Regions from separate parts of the Arthrobacter sp. StoSoilA2 genome, predicted to be linked through region 3. Evidence: riboswitches for the same ligand, from Rfam matches in the RefSeq annotation. Region 3 holds a riboswitch; each other region holds the start of a gene.
The links. A riboswitch is a leader RNA that binds a small molecule or an ion and turns the genes downstream of it on or off. The one in region 3 is predicted to bind glycine.
Positions count from the first base shown of each region.

Region 1: another riboswitch for glycine. It lies ahead of gcvP (aminomethyl-transferring glycine dehydrogenase); the one in region 3 lies ahead of gcvP (aminomethyl-transferring glycine dehydrogenase).
Region 2: another riboswitch for glycine. It lies ahead of cycA (D-serine/D-alanine/glycine transporter); the one in region 3 lies ahead of gcvP (aminomethyl-transferring glycine dehydrogenase).

Region 1 covers NZ_AP024643.1:4,681,853-4,688,011, forward strand. The annotation lists gene gcvP (aminomethyl-transferring glycine dehydrogenase) at 1-1,807, opposite strand, end outside; glycine riboswitch at 1,956-2,054, opposite strand; gene LDN82_RS21425 (PucR family transcriptional regulator) at 2,129-3,643, opposite strand; gene speB (agmatinase) at 3,821-4,819, shown strand; gene LDN82_RS21435 (cytosine permease) at 4,816-6,159, shown strand, end outside.
Region 2 covers NZ_AP024643.1:864,190-870,348, forward strand. The annotation lists gene LDN82_RS04140 (FAD/NAD(P)-binding protein) at 1-1,921, shown strand, start outside; glycine riboswitch at 1,996-2,094, shown strand; gene cycA (D-serine/D-alanine/glycine transporter) at 2,240-3,727, shown strand; gene LDN82_RS04150 (ExeM/NucH family extracellular endonuclease) at 3,808-6,159, opposite strand, start outside.
Region 3 covers NZ_AP024643.1:1,006,579-1,012,737, reverse strand. The annotation lists gene gcvP (aminomethyl-transferring glycine dehydrogenase) at 1-2,075, opposite strand, end outside; glycine riboswitch at 2,261-2,358, opposite strand; gene LDN82_RS04770 (TetR/AcrR family transcriptional regulator) at 2,452-2,991, opposite strand; gene LDN82_RS04765 (MFS transporter) at 3,065-4,615, shown strand; gene LDN82_RS04760 (cyclodeaminase/cyclohydrolase family protein) at 4,680-5,330, opposite strand; gene LDN82_RS04755 (amidohydrolase) at 5,439-6,159, shown strand, end outside.

The sequences.
Region 1 (6,159 bases), 1.3 Mb from region 3:
CAGCCGAGGCCGCGTTGGTGCCGTGGGCAGAGGCCGGAATCAGGCACACGTTGCGCTGCTCGTCGCCGCGGGAAAGATGGTATCCGCGGATCGCAAGGAGGCCGGCGAGCTCACCCTGCGAACCGGCGTTCGGCTGGATGGAGACCTGGTCGTAGCCGGTGATCTCAGTGAGGTCGGCTTCCAGTCCTTCAATGAGCTCGCGCCACCCAGCGGTCTGGTGATCCGGAGCGAACGGGTGGATCGAGGCGAACTCCGGCCAGGAGATTGCTTCCATCTCAGCTGTAGCGTTGAGCTTCATGGTGCAGGAACCCAGCGGGATCATGGTGCGATCCAGTGCGAGGTCCCGGTCGGACAGCTTGCGGATATAGCGCAACAGCTGCGTCTCGGAACGGTGCGTGTTGAACACGGGGTGCTGCAGGAAATCACTGGTTCGGACCACGTCTGAGGGCAGCTCAAACCCGGAAGCGTCCTTCACCGGACCGGCACCAAAAGCGACGGCTACCGCAGAGAGGACCTCCGGCGTCGTGGTTTCATCGAGGGAAACGCCAACCGTGTCAGCATCGATGCGACGCAGGTTGATACCGCGGGCTTCGGCGGCGGCGATGACTTTGTCAGCCTTGCCGGGTACGCGGACAGTGAGGGTGTCGAAGAAGGATTCAGACACGAGTTCACGGCCGGCGGTCTTGAGGGCAGTGGCCAGCGTGCGGGCGTGGCCGTGCACGCTTTCGGCGATCGCCTTCAGGCCTTCCGGACCGTGGTAAACCGCGTACATCGACGCCACGATGGCGAGCAGTGCCTGCGCGGTGCAGATGTTGGACGTGGCCTTTTCGCGGCGGATGTGCTGCTCGCGGGTCTGAAGGGCCAGGCGGTAGGCCGGGACTCCGGCGTTGTCCTTGGAGACGCCGACGATGCGGCCCGGGAGCGTGCGCTCCATGCCTTCGCGGACTGCCATGTACGCAGCGTGGGGGCCGCCGAAGAACAGCGGAACACCAAAGCGCTGCGCAGTTCCGACGGCGATGTCGGCGCCCTGCTCGCCCGGGGGCGTGATGAGGGTGAGCGCCAAAAGGTCGGCAGCGACAGTGACCAGCGCGCCGCGCTCCTTGGCGTCAGCGATCACGCCGGAGTGGTCGAAAACGCGGCCCGAAACGCCGGGCTGCTGCAGGACGATGCCGTTGATCTCGCCGTCGGGAAGCCCGGCGGATAGGTCGGCAATCTCCACCTCGAAGCCGAGCGCCTCGGCGCGGCCCTTCACGATGGCGATGGTCTGCGGGAGGAGGTCGGCGTCCAGGACGGTCTTGCCGTCCTTCGCGGTTTTGGACTTGTTGGCGCGACGCATCAGCAGCACAGCCTCGGCCACAGCGGTGGCTTCATCCAGCAGCGAAGCGTTGGCCACGGGAAGTCCGGTGAGGTCCTGGACCATGGTCTGGAAGTTCAGGAGAGCTTCGAGGCGGCCCTGCGAAATCTCGGGCTGGTAAGGCGTGTACGCCGTGTACCAGGCTGGCGCTTCAAGGATGTTGCGGCGGATAACCGGCGGCGTGACGGTGTCGTAGTAGCCCTGGCCGATCAGCTGGATGGCGGTCTTGTTCTTGGACGCAAGCTTGCGGAGCTCGGCGAGGACCTGGGTCTCGCCAAGGGCGGCTTGAAGCGTCAGCGGCGTGGCTTGCCGGATGGAATCGGGGACCGCAACATCTACCAGGCCGTCTACGGAGTCGTAGCCGATTGCCTTGAGCATGGTGTCAACGTCGGCCTGGCGGCGGGCGCCGATGTGCCGGTCCGCGAAAGCGGTGGGGGTTGATTGAACAGTCAAGAGGAACTCCATGATTCAGGCGCCCTATGTGCGCCACGATGATGTGGGTTCCTCCCCGCTCTGTATTGGACCTGAGAGATTCCGCAGGAATGGTTGCCTGCTTGCACCGTCGGTGAGCCCAGTTACCTGGACTGCTTTCCAGAGTTGCCTCGCCGTGGCGGTACGTGGGCCTGAGAGATTCCTGGGGAGGATTTGCTCCTACGGCGCCTGACTGGATGTACCGGCAGGACTCTCCCGCCACAGATCAAAAGCATTGCGTCACGTCAGTGACACGGTTCACACCATAGCGGGTTATCTGGAAAAAGCGCAAGCAAGGGATACCTACCGGTGCATTGCCTCGTGGATCTGGAGAGCGAACCACAACTGGGCAACAGTGGAGGTTTCACCCATGTCCAGCCCCGTCAATTCGCCGATTTTTCGTATCCGATAGATGATGGTTTGCCGATGCGCGAACAGGGCAGCTGCGGTCTTTTGCCAGGAACGCTGCGAGTCCAGATAGGTCCTCAGCGTGACGATGAGATCGCCTTCCTGGCTCTGCTCGTAATCGAAAATCGGGCCGAGGAGACGCCGGACCAGCGCAGTTCCTTCCTCGAAACCCGTCAGCCCCAGCCACGATGGTCCCTGCGCGTAACGGGCCAAGCCAAGCTTGTTCGCCCGGGCCGATCCGAGCGCCCACAGTGACTCCTGCAGCGCGCGCTGAATGCCGGCCACTGCCGCCGGAGCGCTGATCCCGATCGCGGCATCCGCCCCTGCGCAATGCACCAAAATGTCGTCCGGCACATCAGCAGGGACCACGACGTGCAGCCGGTTGTTCCGCTTCAGGGAAGCCGACGCAACCCCGTGCCGCCACAGTTCGATGTGCACGTTAGCCAGCCTGTCGCCGTCGTCCGCTGCTTTATTGCCGGCGTCCGCGTAGAGCGAGGCGAGCAGGAAATCCTGGGGCGGAACATCAAAACCGGCCAGCCGGCTCTCCATCTCGGCCGCACCCAAACGTCCATCCATGGCCTGCAGCAGGAACTCACCCGCCAGCCGATGGCGGCCTTCAAGCGAGAGGACGATGCGCGAAAGCTGCAGTCCCAGCACCGTTGCGGCGTGCAGAAGTACGACGGCGTCCGGGTGCGGTTCGCTGTTGGGCAGCACCACGAGGAGCGCGTTGGCGTGGGTCGGGATGTCCATGGTCAGCACGTGCCGGCCCCGGATCCGGTGCCACTGGAAGTTCTTACCCGCCAAGGACACATGCCCGGAAAGCGGAGCCCATTCATCCGCAAGGAACCCCGGGACCGGCTGTCCCTCCGGGTGCCAGGGATGCAGGCAGCGGCGGTCCACCACGAACAGCTCCGCATCCAGTTCGGTGGCGAGCCGTTGGACCAGGCTCTGCCAATGGTCCTCCGAGGCGCCGGCCGTTCGGAGCAGGTCGTAAACCCTGGCCGTCTGCCGCAAGCGCCGGGACTCTTCGAGCAGGGAGGACTCGGCAACCGAGCGGGCGATCGCGATGAACGGCAGCGGGTAGGGGATGTTGATGAGCGGCAGCGGCAGCCGATCGCAGGCCGCCAGGAAATCCTGCGTCAGCGGCGGCGCGTGCATCTTCTCGCCGATGGCCAAGGCGCTTGCCCCGCTGTCCATCAGTGCCTCTGCGAGCGCCACTTGTCCCGCGGCATCGGCGGGAATCGAGAGCCCATTGGTCATCATGAGCTCGCCGCCTGTGACCCATTCCCAGAGCCTGGGCAGATCGGAGGTGTGGGCCCAGGTGATCCGGTTGTCGCGGCCTGCGTCACCGGCCAGAAGGCTGAGCCCGAGTTGGGGTTCAGCCACGAGTTCGGCGACCGTGATTGCCATCGGATGAGGTCCTGACTCTATGATTCCCGGGGCCCGTTCCGGACTTTTAGACATTCGTCTAAGCGTCTGGGCCATTTGTAGTCAATGTACCGCTATTCGCCGTGACCCGCGTCACCAAGAATGGAATTACTTACTTCCCGCTCAATGGCGAGCACCCCTCACACCAAGGAACCGGCAATGACAATCCACAAGCCCATCGGCCCTGTCGACGCAACCAAAGTCCCCCGGTATGCCGGACTCGGCACCTTCGCCCGCCTCCCCCAAATTGACCGCGTCCCGGACTATGACATTGCGATTGTCGGCGTACCGTTCGACGGCGGAACCTCCTTCCGGCCCGGCGCCCGTTTCGGTCCTGCCGCGGTTCGCGAGGCCTCGCGTCTCCTGCGCCCGGGCTACCACCCGGAGCTCGACGTCGAACCCGTTTACGAAGCCCAGGTTGTGGACGCCGGCGACATCGCCTGCACGCCCTACGACATCACCCGCGCTGTTCGTGAGATCGAGGAGCAGGCGTTGCCCCTCATCAGCGAAGACAAGCGGCTGATCTCGATCGGCGGCGACCACACGATTGCCCTGCCGATGCTCAGGGCCCTGAACAAGGTCCATGGTCCGGTGGCTTTGCTGCACTTTGACGCACACCTGGATACGTGGGACACGTACTTTGACCAGCCCATTACGCACGGAACCATCTTCCGGCGGGCGTTCGAGGAAGGCCTCCTTGTGGAGGACAAGTCGATGCACGTCGGCATCCGTGGCCCTGTGTATGACCGCAATGACTTCCTCAGGGACCACGAGTTCGGGTTCCAGATCATCCGCTGCTCGGACCTGGATGTCATCGGTGTCCCGGCGGCAATCCAGCAGGTGAAGGACAGGCTCGGCGACACCCCGGTGTACGTCTCCATCGACATCGACGTCCTGGACCCCGCATTCGCTCCCGGTACGGGCACCCCGGAGATGGGCGGACTCCACTCCCGCGAACTCCTGGCCCTGCTCCGCGGCCTGAACGGCATCAACATCGTGGGCGCCGACGTCGTGGAGGTCGCTCCGGCCTACGACCATGCGGACATCACAACCGTCGCTGCGGCCACCCTTGTTTTCGACCTTCTCGGCCTGATGGTGAACCGCAGCAAAGCCACTACAGTCCGTGAACTGGCTTCGACGTCCCGGAGCGCATCATGAATGCGCCCTTGGCCACCCACGAAGTTCCCCGGCTTGAGGACAAAACCATCCAGCCGATCCCGCTGAATGAGCGGCACGGCAAGGCGCGCGATCTCTTCACCATCTGGTTCGGTTCCAACATCATGATCATGACCATCGTGACCGGCGGACTTGCCACCACGGTATTCGGCCTCGGTTTCGTGCCGGCGCTGGTGGGCATCATCATCGGCAACGTCGTGGGCGGCATCTTCATGGCGCTGCACTCGGCCCAAGGCCCCCAGCTGGGCGTGGCGCAGATGATCCAGACCCGCGGCCAGTTCGGCTCCTTCGGCGCCCTCTTGATCGTGGTCATCGTGGTCATCATGTACGTCGGGTTCTTCGCCGCAAACCTCGTCTTTGGCGGAGAAGCAATGGCCGCGGTCAGCCCCGGCATCAGCGTGGATGCCGGCATCATCATCATCGGCGTGGTCAGCGTCATCGCCACGATTTTCGGTTACCGGCTCATCCACGCCTATGCCAGGATCCTCAGCGTTGCAGCGGGCCTGGCTCTGTTGCTCGCCTTCGTGTGGATCCTCGTTGTCCACGGCCTTCCCGCCAGCTTCCTTGCGGAGGGCAATTTCAACTGGGTTGGCTTCATGGGGACCATCTCCGTCTCGGCCCTGTGGCAGCTGGCCTACGCGCCCTACGTCTCCGATTACTCCCGCTACATGCCGCAGGGCACGGGGTCGGCACCGGCATTTTGGGCTTCCTACTCGGGCTGCGTCCTGGGAACGTTGTTCCCCATGATCCTCGGCGCCTTGGTGGGCACGCTCGCCATGACCATGAGCGCCGACAACGTCGAAATCGTTGGCAGCCTGGGTGCGTTGCTGCAGCCGTGGACCCTGATCATCGTGGGCATCTTCTGCCTGGGTGTCGCGGCGTCCAACGCCATGAACCTCTACTGCGGCGTCCTGTGCACTCTGACCATCGGCCAAACCTTCAAGCCGTCCTGGTTGCCACGCGCCAAGACCCGCAGCATCGCGGCCCTCATCCTCTTCGTCGTCGCAGTCTCCATCGCCTTGTTCGCCCGCGACAACTTCATCCTCTTCTACACCAACTTCCTCTCCTTCCTGATGTACGTCCTGGTCCCGTGGACTGCCATCAACCTGGTGGACTACTACCTTCTGCGGCACGGCGACTACCGGGTTGAGGACTTCTTCAAGCGCGACGGCGGTGTGTACGGGCGGTTCAATTGGGTCGCCATCGGCTCCTACCTGGCAGGCGCCCTGATCCAGGTTCCCTTCTCGGCAACCGCAATCTACACCGGCCCCCTCGCGGCCGCGTTGGGAGGGGTGGACATCTCCTGGCTCGTCGGCCTCGTA
Region 2 (6,159 bases), 140 kb from region 3:
AGAGCGGCTGCTCGCGAATTGGGCTGCAGGGGCCACCAGCCGCGCGAACCGGACCGACACCGGGCAGCGCACACTGCACATCCACGTTGTGGATCCTTTCCCGCCAGCATCCGGCCATGTGTGGCAGCCGGAGCAGTCCAGGCTGTACCTGATGAACACACAGGCGTTCTATCCGACGCTCATCCCGGAAGACCCCAAACTTGCGCAGCCCCTCGCAGGCGGTTCGTTCGACCAGTGGCGCGCCGCCCGACGTCGTGATGGACAGGGGCTGAACGACGCCGAAAAGGCGGAGTTGGCCACCCTGGAGTCCCACGATTTTCCCAGCAGGGCGCTCTACGGACGTTACCTGCGGCAGACTTTGGCGGAGCTGCTTCAGCGAATGCCCGACGGCGTGGAGGTCACCTTCCATGAGACGACCGCCGTAGCGGCGCGCCCGGTCCCGGCAAGCCCAGGCATCGCAGGTGGGCAAGCGTTCGACGTCGAACTGGCCGACGGCACTACCCTCACCGTCGGCTCGGTGGTCCTCGCGCTGGGACACATCGAGTCACGTTTGAATCCGGAGCAGCGATCGTTCCAACGGGCAGCCGACGAGCACGGCCTCCTCTATTTCCCGCCTGCACCGCCAGCCGACGTCGACTGGCAGCGGGTACCGGACAACGAGCCCGTCCTGGTGCGTGGGATGGGACTGAATTTCTTCGATGTCATGGGCCAGCTGACTGAGGGCAGGGGAGGCAAGTTCGTCGAAGCCGGCGTACCGGGAGCCGGAGTTCTCGAGTACCGGCCCTCGGGCAGGGAACCCAGGATTATCGCAGCATCCCGGCGCGGAACCCCGTACCGGGCCAAGGCCGGTTTGGCAGGGTATTACCCCAGCAGCATCACCATGCGTTACCTGACCGAGGCAGCAGTGGACCGGTTCAGGGCAGCCGGTATCCAGCCCGGATTCGACCACGATCTTTGGCCGCTCCTGCACCGGGACGCCTTGTGGGCCTATTACTCCACCCTGGCAAGGTCGCAGCCTGCCGCCATCCGCGATGCAGCGCAGTTCCTCGCGGACCTTGAGGACGCGTTGCAGCCCCACGCGCACACCACCGCCAACTGGGAAAGCGACGTCGCCGCCTTGGTGGACAAGCACGTGCTTGCCTCCCGCCGACTGAATGTCCGCGGACTCGCTGCGCCCTTGGCAGGCCGAACGTTCGCGTCCCGCCGGGAACTGGATCTGGCGATAACGGCCTACCTGGACGACGACGCACGACGCTCCGCACTGGGCGAAGCGGATCCCGTGAAAATGGCAATCGGCGCACTGCACACCGGCAGGGCGATCCTGAAGTCCGTCGTGGCAGACGGTGGTATCACGGACGAATCGTGGGTCGCTGAACTGAGGGGATGGTTCGAAGCGTTCGTTGAAGGCCTTGCCAGCGGGGCCCCGGCACTGCGTTCGGAGCAGTTGGCTGCTCTGGCGCGTGCCGGCGTCGTGGGTTTCGTTGGACCCGACCCGAAGTTCAGTGTGGATAGGAGCGCCAAGGTTTTCCGGGCAGTCTCTCCATGGGTCCACGACGGGCCAGCGGAGGCACCCACGTTGATTGAAGCGATGTCGCCGGCCAACAGGGTGGGCATCAATATTTCTCCACTCCTGGAACAACTCATGGCAGAAGGCCTTGTGCGAACCAAAATCATGATGAGTGCCGAGGGCACGCCGGTGCAGACAACCGGACTGGATGTGGAACCGCACCCGTACCGGCCTGTGGCGTCCAACGGCTCTGTGACCCGGGGGATGTATGTTTTGGGCCTGCAATTGTCGGCGACCCAGTGGGGAACGGCCATTGCTGCCGAGGCGCGTCCAGCGACCGGGAAGGCTTATGCCAGTGGCCAGCGAACCCTGCGGGATGCTGACGAAATCGCCCGTAGCATTCTGGCCAGCTAGCTGCCTTTGTTTGCGGTGTGTCCAATGCTTCGCTAGTGTGTGAGCTGCATCACCGGCAAAGTGGTGCGCGCTTTTGATCTGCGGCGGGAGAGTCCTGCCGGTACATCCCGTCAGGCGCCGTAGGAGCAAACCCTCCCCAGGAATCTCTCAGGCCCATGTACCGCCGCGGCGAGGCAACTCTGGAAAGCAGTCCGGGCATCCGGGCTCACCGAAGGTGCAAGCAGGCCATCCCTGCGGAAACTCTCAGGTCCACCTACAGAGTGGGGAGGAACCCGAATCATCGTGGCACCCAGTGCCGCCTGAACAATGGAGTTCCTCTTGACGATTCAGCGCCCACCATCCTCGGTCCCGCATCCAGCAGGCTCACCACACCTCGAACCACACCTCGAACGGCAGCTCAGCAACCGGCACATCCAGCTGATCGCGATAGGCGGTGCAATTGGCACGGGCCTGTTCATGGGCTCGGGAAAGACCATTTCTGCCGCTGGTCCATCCGTCATTTTCGTGTACATGATCATCGGCTTCATGCTCTTCTTCGTCATGCGCGCCATGGGCGAGCTGCTCCTGAGCAACCTGAACTACAAATCCTTCAGCGACTTTGCAGCGGACCTGCTGGGTCCCTGGGCAGGGTTCTTCACCGGCTGGACCTACTGGTTCTGCTGGGTCATTACCGGCATCGCCGACGTCATCGCGATCGCCGGGTACTCCAAGGAGCTCTGGCCGTCCCTTCCACTCTGGGTGCCCGGATTGATCACCATCGGAATCCTGCTGCTTCTGAACCTGGCTACTGTGAAAGCATTCGGGGAGACCGAATTCTGGTTCGCCCTCATCAAGATCGTCGCCATCGCGGCACTGATCATCGTCGGTTTGTTCATGATTTTCAGCGGATTCCAGTCCGACGCCGGACCGGCCAGCTTCACCAACCTGTGGAGCCACGGTGGCTTCTTCCCCAACGAATTCATGGGCTTCGTCGCCGGTTTCCAGATCGCCGTCTTCGCTTTCGTCGGCATTGAACTGGTAGGCACCACGGCCGCCGAGGCCAAGGACCCGGAGAAGAACCTGCCCAAGGCCATCAACTCGATTCCGATCCGCGTGCTGCTCTTCTATGTGGGTGCCCTCATCATCCTGATGTCGGTCACCCCGTGGACCCAGTTCGCGGCCGGCCACAGCCCATTCATTGCGATGTTCACCCTGGCCGGCCTGGGCGCGGCGGCTACCATCGTCAACCTAGTGGTTCTCAGCTCTGCGATGTCCTCAGCCAACTCGGGTATCTACTCAACGTCCCGCATGGTTTACGGACTGGCCCAGGAAGGCGACGCGCCGGCTGTGTTTGGCGCGCTCTCAAGCCGCAAAGTACCCCGCAACGCCCTGTTCCTTTCCTGCGTCCTGCTGCTGTCCGGCGTCGTCCTCATGTATGCCGGCCAGGACATCGGCAAGGCGTTCGACATGGTGACCACCGTGTCTGCTGTCTGCTTCGTCTTCGTATGGTCCATCATCCTGGCCAGCTACCTTGCATTCCGCAAGCGGCGGCCACACCTGCATGATGCTTCGGCGTTCAAAATGCCAGGCGGCGTGGTGATGGTGTGGGTGGTTTTTGCGTTCTTTGCGTTCGTGCTTTGGACCCTGACCACGCAGCCGGACACTTTTGCTGCGCTCCTGGCCACGCCGCTGTGGTTCCTGATTCTGGGGGTGGCCTGGGTCATCCTGCGTCGCCGGCCAGCGCACCTGGTTCGCTTTAGGGAGTTCCAGGCGCAGCTTGAGAAGGACGCCAAGCACACGGAGGAACCCGAGCTCGCCAAGAAGTAGGCGAAAATCCAAAAAGGTAGCCCCTCACGAGTCATCCTCGTGAGGGGCTACCTTTTTGGCGGGTTATGCGAAGGGGCCGCCTAGCCCCTCAGACACTTCTGGTACTCCAACCAGGCCCACGCGTAGTGCAACCAGCCCACGGCGTCGTACCACTTGGACGGTTTGGTGGGCGGAGTGCATTGCGGGGGATTCGTGCCGCTCCCTGCAACCGTCACCAGGGCCTTTACCACGGCTCCGGACTCGACGGCGGTCAGCACCAATGTGCCACTGCCTGCAGCTGCCGCCGCGGGAACCTTGAGGTTCACTGTGGCAGTGCCTGCCGTTACCGGCACGGAGTCGAGCGTTATCGCCGCGCCCTTGCTGTCCACGAAGACGGCATTGAGAGTGTTGTTGGCCGGGCTGCCGATCGAGGTGAGGTTCAGCTTGGAGATAGCGAGTGCCATGGGCTCACCCGCTTTGACCTCTGCGGCGGTGGTGTTTACCACGGCAACTGACCGGCGCGCGAAGTCCGGAGACACGGGGTTGTGCTCACGGAGGTACTTGATCCAGGCATCGCGGTCCACCAACCCGGTGTCTTTCGTGTTGCTGCCTTCCTTGAAGATGCGGAAGTTGTCGCCGCCGGTAGCCAGGAAGCTGAACGTACCGATCCTGTACTGCTTGGCGGGGTCGATGACTGCGCCGCCTACCCAGATGCCGGTGATGCGGTCGCCTTCCGGGCGGGCGGCGTCGTAGGTGTAGTTGACGTTCCTGGAAAGTCCAAGCTGCTGGTACGGGCGGCTGGGAAGTGTTCCGTCAACGTTGGTCTGCCACTGCTGCTCAAGAAGGGTCTTGAACTGGGCGCCAGTGAGGGAGGTAGTCCACAGGTTGTTCACGAACGGCAGGACCGCGTTGGCCTCAGCGTAGGTGATGGTGCCGTCCGGGGCGTAGTAGAGCTCGTTACGCAGGCCGCCAGGGTTCACGACGCCGATCTCCGCCGCACCCAGTTCAGGCGCCTGGAGCGTGTCCACCAAGGAGTCCGCTACCAGGTTTCCGAGGGTGGATTCGTTCGCGCGGTCGTCCCGCTTGGGGGCGCCGCCAGCCGGATCCGGAGTGAAGGCGGTGGTGATATCAGCTGTCACTGCACCCACCGGCTGATTCCCGATCACGGCAGCATCGGCAAGAGCCTTGTCCACGATCGCCTTGACTGCGGCCACGCGAGGATAGGCGGCAACGAGGCTTTCCGAAGTGTCCGTGGTCCGATCCACCACGGCAGCCTTATAGCTCGTGACCGAATGCGTGGTGGTATCGATGGTGAGAGTAACGCTTCCCACGTTTTCGCCGTAGTTACCGGTCTGCACAATGGGACGGGTTTTGCCGGTGGGCTGGCCGTTGGCGTCCAGCAAGGGTGCGTCCCAGGCGTATTCCTTGTGGGTGTGCCCGGTGAAGATGGCGGCTACGTCTCGGGTGGTCTCGTTGACGAGCTTGGCGAACGGTCCACCGGCTGCGACTTCCTGCTCCAGGGTGGCACCCTCCGGTGTGCCCGATGCAGCGCCGTCGTGGTTTTCCACGATGATCAGATCGGCCAGGTCTTCTGCCTTGATCTTTGCGGCCACCCGGTTGATGGCTTCCACCGGATCACCGAACTCAAGATCCGTGATGCCGGCGGGAGTCACCAGTGACGGCACTTCCTGCGTGACTGTGCCGATGACAGCCACCCGGATGCCGTTCATCTCCAGGACCTTGTACTCCGGCAGGACCGGAGTCTTGGTGCCCGCCTGGTAAACGTTCGCGCCCAAGTAGGCAAACTTGGCGTTGGTACCATCGGCGATGACGCGGTCGCGCAGATCCTGCCACCCGCCGTCGAACTCGTGGTTGCCCACTGCCGAAGCCCGGAGTTCCAAGGCATTGAGGACGTCGATGGTCGGCTGGTCCTTGGCAACCGAGGACGCGAAGAGCGAAGCGCCGATGTTGTCTCCAGCAGAAATGAAGGCGGTTGCGCCGGGGGCGGCCTCGGCGCGGAGCTTCTCCACAGTGCCGGCGAAGAGGACAGTGTTGGAGTCGATCCGGCCGTGGAAGTCGTTGATGCCAAGGAACTGCAGGTCAACAGTGGCCGGCACAGCCGGTCCCAGGTTCATACCCACCACCACGGGGTCGTGATCGCTGGCGCGGAACTCGTCCCCGGCATAGTAGTTGGTCACATTGTTGTTATACCTGCTGTACTCCAGCGCCACGGACTCCACGGAGTTGATGTTCCAAATGTCGGTTCCCGTGACTATCCCGGCCGCTGCCGGGGAAGCAAGGATGTGGTCCAGCGAGCCCACCATGCCCCCGAAGAGGTAAGAGTGCTTGCCGGTACCAGCTTCAAGGTCCGCGTAGCCTGCGCCAGTGAGGACATTGATGGGGTCTTCCTTGGCATAGGCGTTGAAGTCGCCAATCAGGAAGACCTTGTCTGT
Region 3 (6,159 bases):
GAGACGTCGCCGCCGAACTTGCCCGGCTGGGCGAGCCCAACGAGTGCGTTGAGGTTTGCGCCGTCGATGTAGACCTGGCCGCCGGCTTCGTGGATCGCGTCGCAAACTTCCCGGACATCGGCGTCGTACACACCGTGCGTGGACGGGTAGGTGATCATGATGGCCGAAAGGGCGTCCCGGTTGGCTTCGATCTTGGCTTTGAGATCCACGTGGTCGATGGTGCCATCGGGAGCGGTGGCCACCACTACTACCTTCATGCCAGCGAGCACAGCCGAGGCCGCGTTGGTGCCGTGGGCCGAGGCAGGAATCAGGCACACATTGCGCTGCTCGTCGCCGCGGGAAAGGTGGTAGCCGCGGATCGCAAGGAGGCCGGCGAGCTCACCCTGGGAACCGGCGTTCGGCTGGATGGAAACCTGATCGTACCCGGTGATCTCGGTCAGCTGGGACTCAAGGTCGGCAATGAGTTCACGCCATCCCGCGGTCTGGGAGTCCGGAGCGAACGGGTGGATGGAGGCGAACTCCGGCCAGGAGATTGCTTCCATCTCGGCGGTTGCGTTCAGCTTCATGGTGCAGGAACCTAGCGGAATCATGGTGCGGTCCAAGGCGAGGTCCCGGTCCGAAAGCTTGCGGATGTAGCGCAGCAGTTGGGTTTCGGAGCGGTGCGTGTTGAATACCGGGTGCTGCATGAAGTCGCTCGTACGCTCAACGAACGATTCCAGCGCAAAACCTTCAGCGGATTCGGTGACCGAAGCGCCGAAGACATCCAGGACGCCGCGGACAATCTCTGAGGTAGTGGTCTCGTCAACAGAAATGCCCACCAGATCAGCGTCAATCCCGCGCAGGTTGATTCCCTTGGCCTCGGCAGCGGCTACGATCCCGGCAGCTTTGCCGGGAACGCGGACGGTGATGGTGTCGAAGAAGGATGTGTGAAGGACCTCGACGCCGGCGCCCTTCAGTGAGGCTGCAAGGCTGCGTGCGTGACCGTGGGCGGTTTCGGCGATTGCCTTCAGGCCTTCGGGACCGTGGTAGACGGCGTACATGGAGGCGACGATGGCAAGCAGGGCCTGGGCCGTGCAGATGTTGGACGTGGCCTTCTCGCGCCGGATGTGCTGCTCGCGGGTCTGCAGCGCCAAGCGGTAGGCGGGGACACCGGCGTCGTCCTTGGAAACGCCCACCAGACGTCCCGGCATGGAACGCTCGAGGCCCTTCTGGACGGCCATGTAGGCGGCGTGCGGGCCGCCGAAGAACAGCGGAACGCCCAGGCGCTGGGCGGAGCCGACGGCGATATCGGCGCCCTGCTCGCCCGGAGGCGTGATGAGCGTCAGCGAGAGCAGGTCTGCAGCCACGGTGACGAGCGCGCCACGTTCCTTGGCGTCAGCGATGACGGCGGAGTGATCGAACACGCGGCCGGAAACGCCGGGCTGCTGCAGGACGACGCCGTTGATGGCGCCTTCCGGGAGGCCGAGCGAAAGGTCAGCGACCTCAACCTCGAAGCCGAGTGCCTCGGCACGGCCCTTCACGATGGCAATGGTCTGGGGAAGGCAGTCGGCGTCGAGGACCGTCTTGCCGTCATGGGCGGCCTTGTTCTTGTTGGCGCGGCGCATCATCAGCACGGCTTCGGCCACTGCCGTTGCTTCATCCAGAAGGGAGGCGTTGGCGATCGGCAGGCCCACGAGGTCCTGGACCATGGTCTGGAAGTTCAGCAGAGCTTCGAGGCGGCCCTGGGAGATTTCCGGCTGGTAGGGCGTGTACGCGGTGTACCAGGCCGGGGATTCAAGGATGTTCCTGCGGATAACCGGCGGCGTGACGGTGTCGTAGTAGCCCTGGCCGATCATCTGGACGGCGGTCTTGTTCTTGGACGCAAGCTTGCGCAGCTCGGCCAGCACCTCAACTTCGCTGAGCGCGTTTTCAAGGGTGAGGGCAACGTCCTGGCGGATGTCGTTGGGAACGGCTGTATCAACCAGGGAATCAACGGTGTCGTAGCCGACCGTCTTGAGCATGGTTTCAATGTCGGCCTGGCGGCGGGCGCCAATGTGCCGGTCGACGAAGGTGGTGGAGGCTGAACTAACCGTCACGAAGGAACTCCATTACTTGGGCGGCGTTGGGTACGCCACAGCGGCTCGGGTTCCTCCCCGCTCTGTATTGGACCTGAGAGTTTCCGCGTGTTGCTTGAACAACGATCGCTTGCACCGTCGGTGAGCACAGCACTTCTTCCGCGCCAAGAGGGCGCAGCAAAAGGCCTGCTACTTTCCAGAGTTGCCTCGCCGCGGCGGTGCGTGGGCCTGAGAGATTCCTGGGGAGGGTTTGCTCCTACGGCGCCCGCATCACTTGCTTGCGGGACTCTCCCGCCGCAGATCAAAGGCATATTCAATTTTTTGCGGGCCCCTGTGAAGACGCACCACAAGGCTCAATTGTCCTACGTCGGGGGCGTCGCCGCAAATGGATGGCCCGCTACTTGCGGAGCCGGTCCAGGATGCCAAGGAGGATCTCGACGTCGGCCTCCCGCCCGGCCTTGCCGCCTTCCTGGCCACCCTCGAACATGGCATTGAAATACAGGCCGTCGCCCATGTAACTGACGGCTTTGGCAACCTCCGGACCAACATCCTCGGCCAGGACGTCCAACCACTGCTGCTGGATTCCGGCAAACCTGCGGCGGGTCTCCTCATGCGCAACTTCGGCCAGTCTCGTGGCAGCGACCAAAGCCCGATCCATGGGGGTTCCCGCCCATAGGGAGGAGCGGATGAAGTAAACCGCAGAGCCGTCCGGCGCAGCCTTCATTTGCTCGACGTCTTCCTGGGCCAACCGATCCAGGCGCTCAAGGAGGGCGCTGATCAGCGATTCCTTGCTGGGGAAGTGATAAAGCAGCCCACCCTTGGAGACGCCCGCCCGCTTGGCAACGGCATCGAGGGTGGCGGCCCGCTCCCCCACCTCGATGAGGAGGGCTTCGTAGGCATCCAGGACCGCATCCCTGGCAACTGGTTTTCGTGGCATGTGTACATCATTCCCTACGGGGTCGGCGGCGCTTAATTTGAAACTGTACCGTCTGGACGGTACAGTAGCTGTCATGTTCACGCCGTCCTCGACCCAAGCTCCCCGTTCCGCTCGTCCTGTCATGGGTGGAGGCGCACCTTGGCGCGACTGGACGGCCCTGGCACTCCTGATGTTCCCGGTGCTGCTGGTGGCCGTCGACAACACCGCGCTCACGTTCGCCCTGCCCGAAATTGCCCGCTCCCTGGACGTGGGTGGCGTGCAGCTCCTATGGATCATCGACGCCTACCCGCTCGTGTTGGCGGCATTGCTGGTTTCCATGGGCAACCTGGGCGACAGGATCGGACGACGGCGGCTGCTGCTGATCGGCAGCACCGGCTTCGCTGCGGTTTCGGCTGCTACGGCGTTCGCGCCTTCCGCGGAATGGCTGATTGCCGGCCGCGCAGCCCTTGGCGTGTTCGGCGCGATGCTGATGCCGTCAACGCTGTCCCTGATCCGGAACATCTTTGCTGATCCGAACCGCCGGCGGCTCGCGATCGCCGTATGGGCCGCCGGATTCTCTGGTGGCGCTGCCCTTGGCCCGATCTTCGGTGGCTGGCTGGTTGAGCACTTCTGGTGGGGTGCTGTCTTCCTGGTGGCGACCTTCCTGCTCCTGCCGCTCCTCGCCTTCGGCAGGGTCCTCATTCCCGAATCCAAGGACGCCAACCCCGGCCGCGTGGACGTGCCCAGTATCGGGCTGTCCGTGATCACGATGGCTCCGTTCGTGTACGGCATCAAGGAATTCGCTGTTCACGGATTCGGGGTGTCGGCAGCGGCCTTCATGGTCTTCGGCCTGGTGATGGGCGTTCTGTTTGTCCGTCGCCAGCGGCAACTTGAGAACCCAATGCTGGATGTCCGCCTGTTCAGCAACCGGGTATTCAGCACAGCGATCGTGGCCAACGTCCTGTCCTTGTTTTCCATGACGGGCTTCATCTACTTCTTCGCCCAGCACTTGCAGCTGGTTGAAGGCCAGTCCCCCATGGAAGCGGGCATTGCAATGATTCTGGCGCTCCTGGCAACGGTCATCGCCGGTCTGGTAGTGGTCCCGCTGGTAAAGCGCATCCGGCCAGGATTCGTAGTGGCCGGCGGACTTACCCTCAGCGCTGCAGGCTATTTGGTGGTGGCTGTGGGTGACCACGGCAGCGGACCGGTGTTCCTCTTGTCAGCTTTGACTGTCCTGGCCGTTGGCGTTGGCGCAGCGGAGACCATCTCCAACGACCTCATCCTCGGCTCCGTACCGGCCGACAAGTCCGGAGCGGCGTCCGCAATTTCCGAAACCGGATACGAACTGGGTTCGCTCCTGGGAACGGCCGTGCTGGGCTCTATCCTCACCGCGTCCTACCAGCACAACCTCGTCATCCCGGAGGGCTTGTCCACGCAGGCGGCAGGGAACGCGGGCGAAACGCTGGCCGGCGCCGTGGATGCCGCAGCTGCACTACCCGCTCCTTTGTCCGATGCACTGACAGCCGCCGCCCGGGTAGCCTTCGAGTCCGGCGTCCACATCACTGCGGCGATTGGGCTGGTACTGATGGCCGGAGCGGCAGTGCTTGCCGCCGTCGTGCTCCGCAGGGTGCCCAAGGCGCGGTAAGCGAGCGTGCAGTAAGCGAGCGTGCAGTAGCCGGGTGTGCAGTAGGCCGGCGTTCCGTCGGGAATCAGTGGCCGTCAGTAGGTGCAGCCTTGTCATCTACGGCGGCCACCAGCTCGTCAATCCGGTCCAGGGCATCGCTGAGCCGGCCTACCGTTGCCCACAATCCAGGGTGCTTTTCCTTGATTTCATCAAGCGTCGCGCCCGCGGATCTGAGCGATCCGAGATCAAAGCTCACGTTGGTGCGGGCTCCTGCGATGGCTGCCCTGAGGGCTCCAAACCCCACCACGACGTCGGCAATGAGTGCTGGGTTCCCGTGGGCAGCAAGCCATCCCAGGTCCTCGATGGCGTCGATGGCATGGTCGCCGAGCACAGCGGAGGCCTTGGCTGCATCGACGGATGCGCGGTGGATTGCCTGCTCCCGGTCCGGGCCGGGTTCAAGCCGGAAGGCCGCACCGAAAGCCTTCGACGCCGTTGCATCCTCGTCAGCCAGCTTAAGGGCGGTTTCGCGGAGGGAGCGGGCCCGGACGTGCAGCTCGGCCAACTCCTGCCCGGACGCCTCTGTGTAACCCGCGACCATGGACGCCAGGGACGCTGCAACGGCCAGCATCACGCCCGTTCCCGCGCCTCCACCCGGTGATCCGCTGGACTCTGCCAGGGCCTTGGTCCAATCCTCGACTGTTGAGCCTTGGGTAGTGATCTCTTGTGAAGATTCCATGCAACCAAGTTTGCCCTGAAGCGCAAAGGTGTGGGTCGGCGTCGTTGCCTGATGACGTCGATACACTGGCCAGACCCTGCGGCGTCGACCTGTTAAGGAAAATTCCCCATGAGCATTGACCTGGAAGCCCTCTACCGTGATCTGCACTCGAACCCGGAGCTTTCCTTCCAAGAGGTCAGAACAGCCGGGATCATCAGCGGGCACCTTGAGGACTTGGGGCTGCTGGTCCACCGCAGCGTGGGGAAAACGGGGGTTGTAGGGGTCCTGGACAATGGCCCTGGACCCGTGGTGATGCTTCGTGCGGATATGGACGCGTTACCGGTCAAGGAGGACACCGGGCTGGACTACGCAAGTGCGGCAGTCGGCGTCGACCATGAAGGCCGTGAGGTGCCGATCATGCATGCGTGCGGACACGACGTACATGTCAGCTGCCTCCTCGGAGCAGTGGAAGCGTTGGCCGCACAGCGGCAGGACTGGCAGGGCACGCTGATCGCGGTCTTCCAGCCGGCCGAAGAATGGGGCGGCGGCGCCCAGGCCATGGTGGCGGATGGGCTCTTTGACCTGGTCCCCAAGCCGGACGTGGTCCTCGGCCAGCACGTGGCGCCCTTTCCTGCCGGATGGTTCGGCATCCGTTCCGGCGTGGCCATGGCCTCAGCGGATTCCCTCAACGTGACGTTGCATGGGCGCGGCGGCCACGGCTCCCGGCCTGAAACCACCGTTGATCCAGTCCTCATGGCTGCGGCAGCCACCATGCGCCTGCAGGGAGTGGTGTCCCGGGAACTGGCCGCCAGCGATTCTGCAGTGGTTACCGTTGGGCAAATCCATTCGG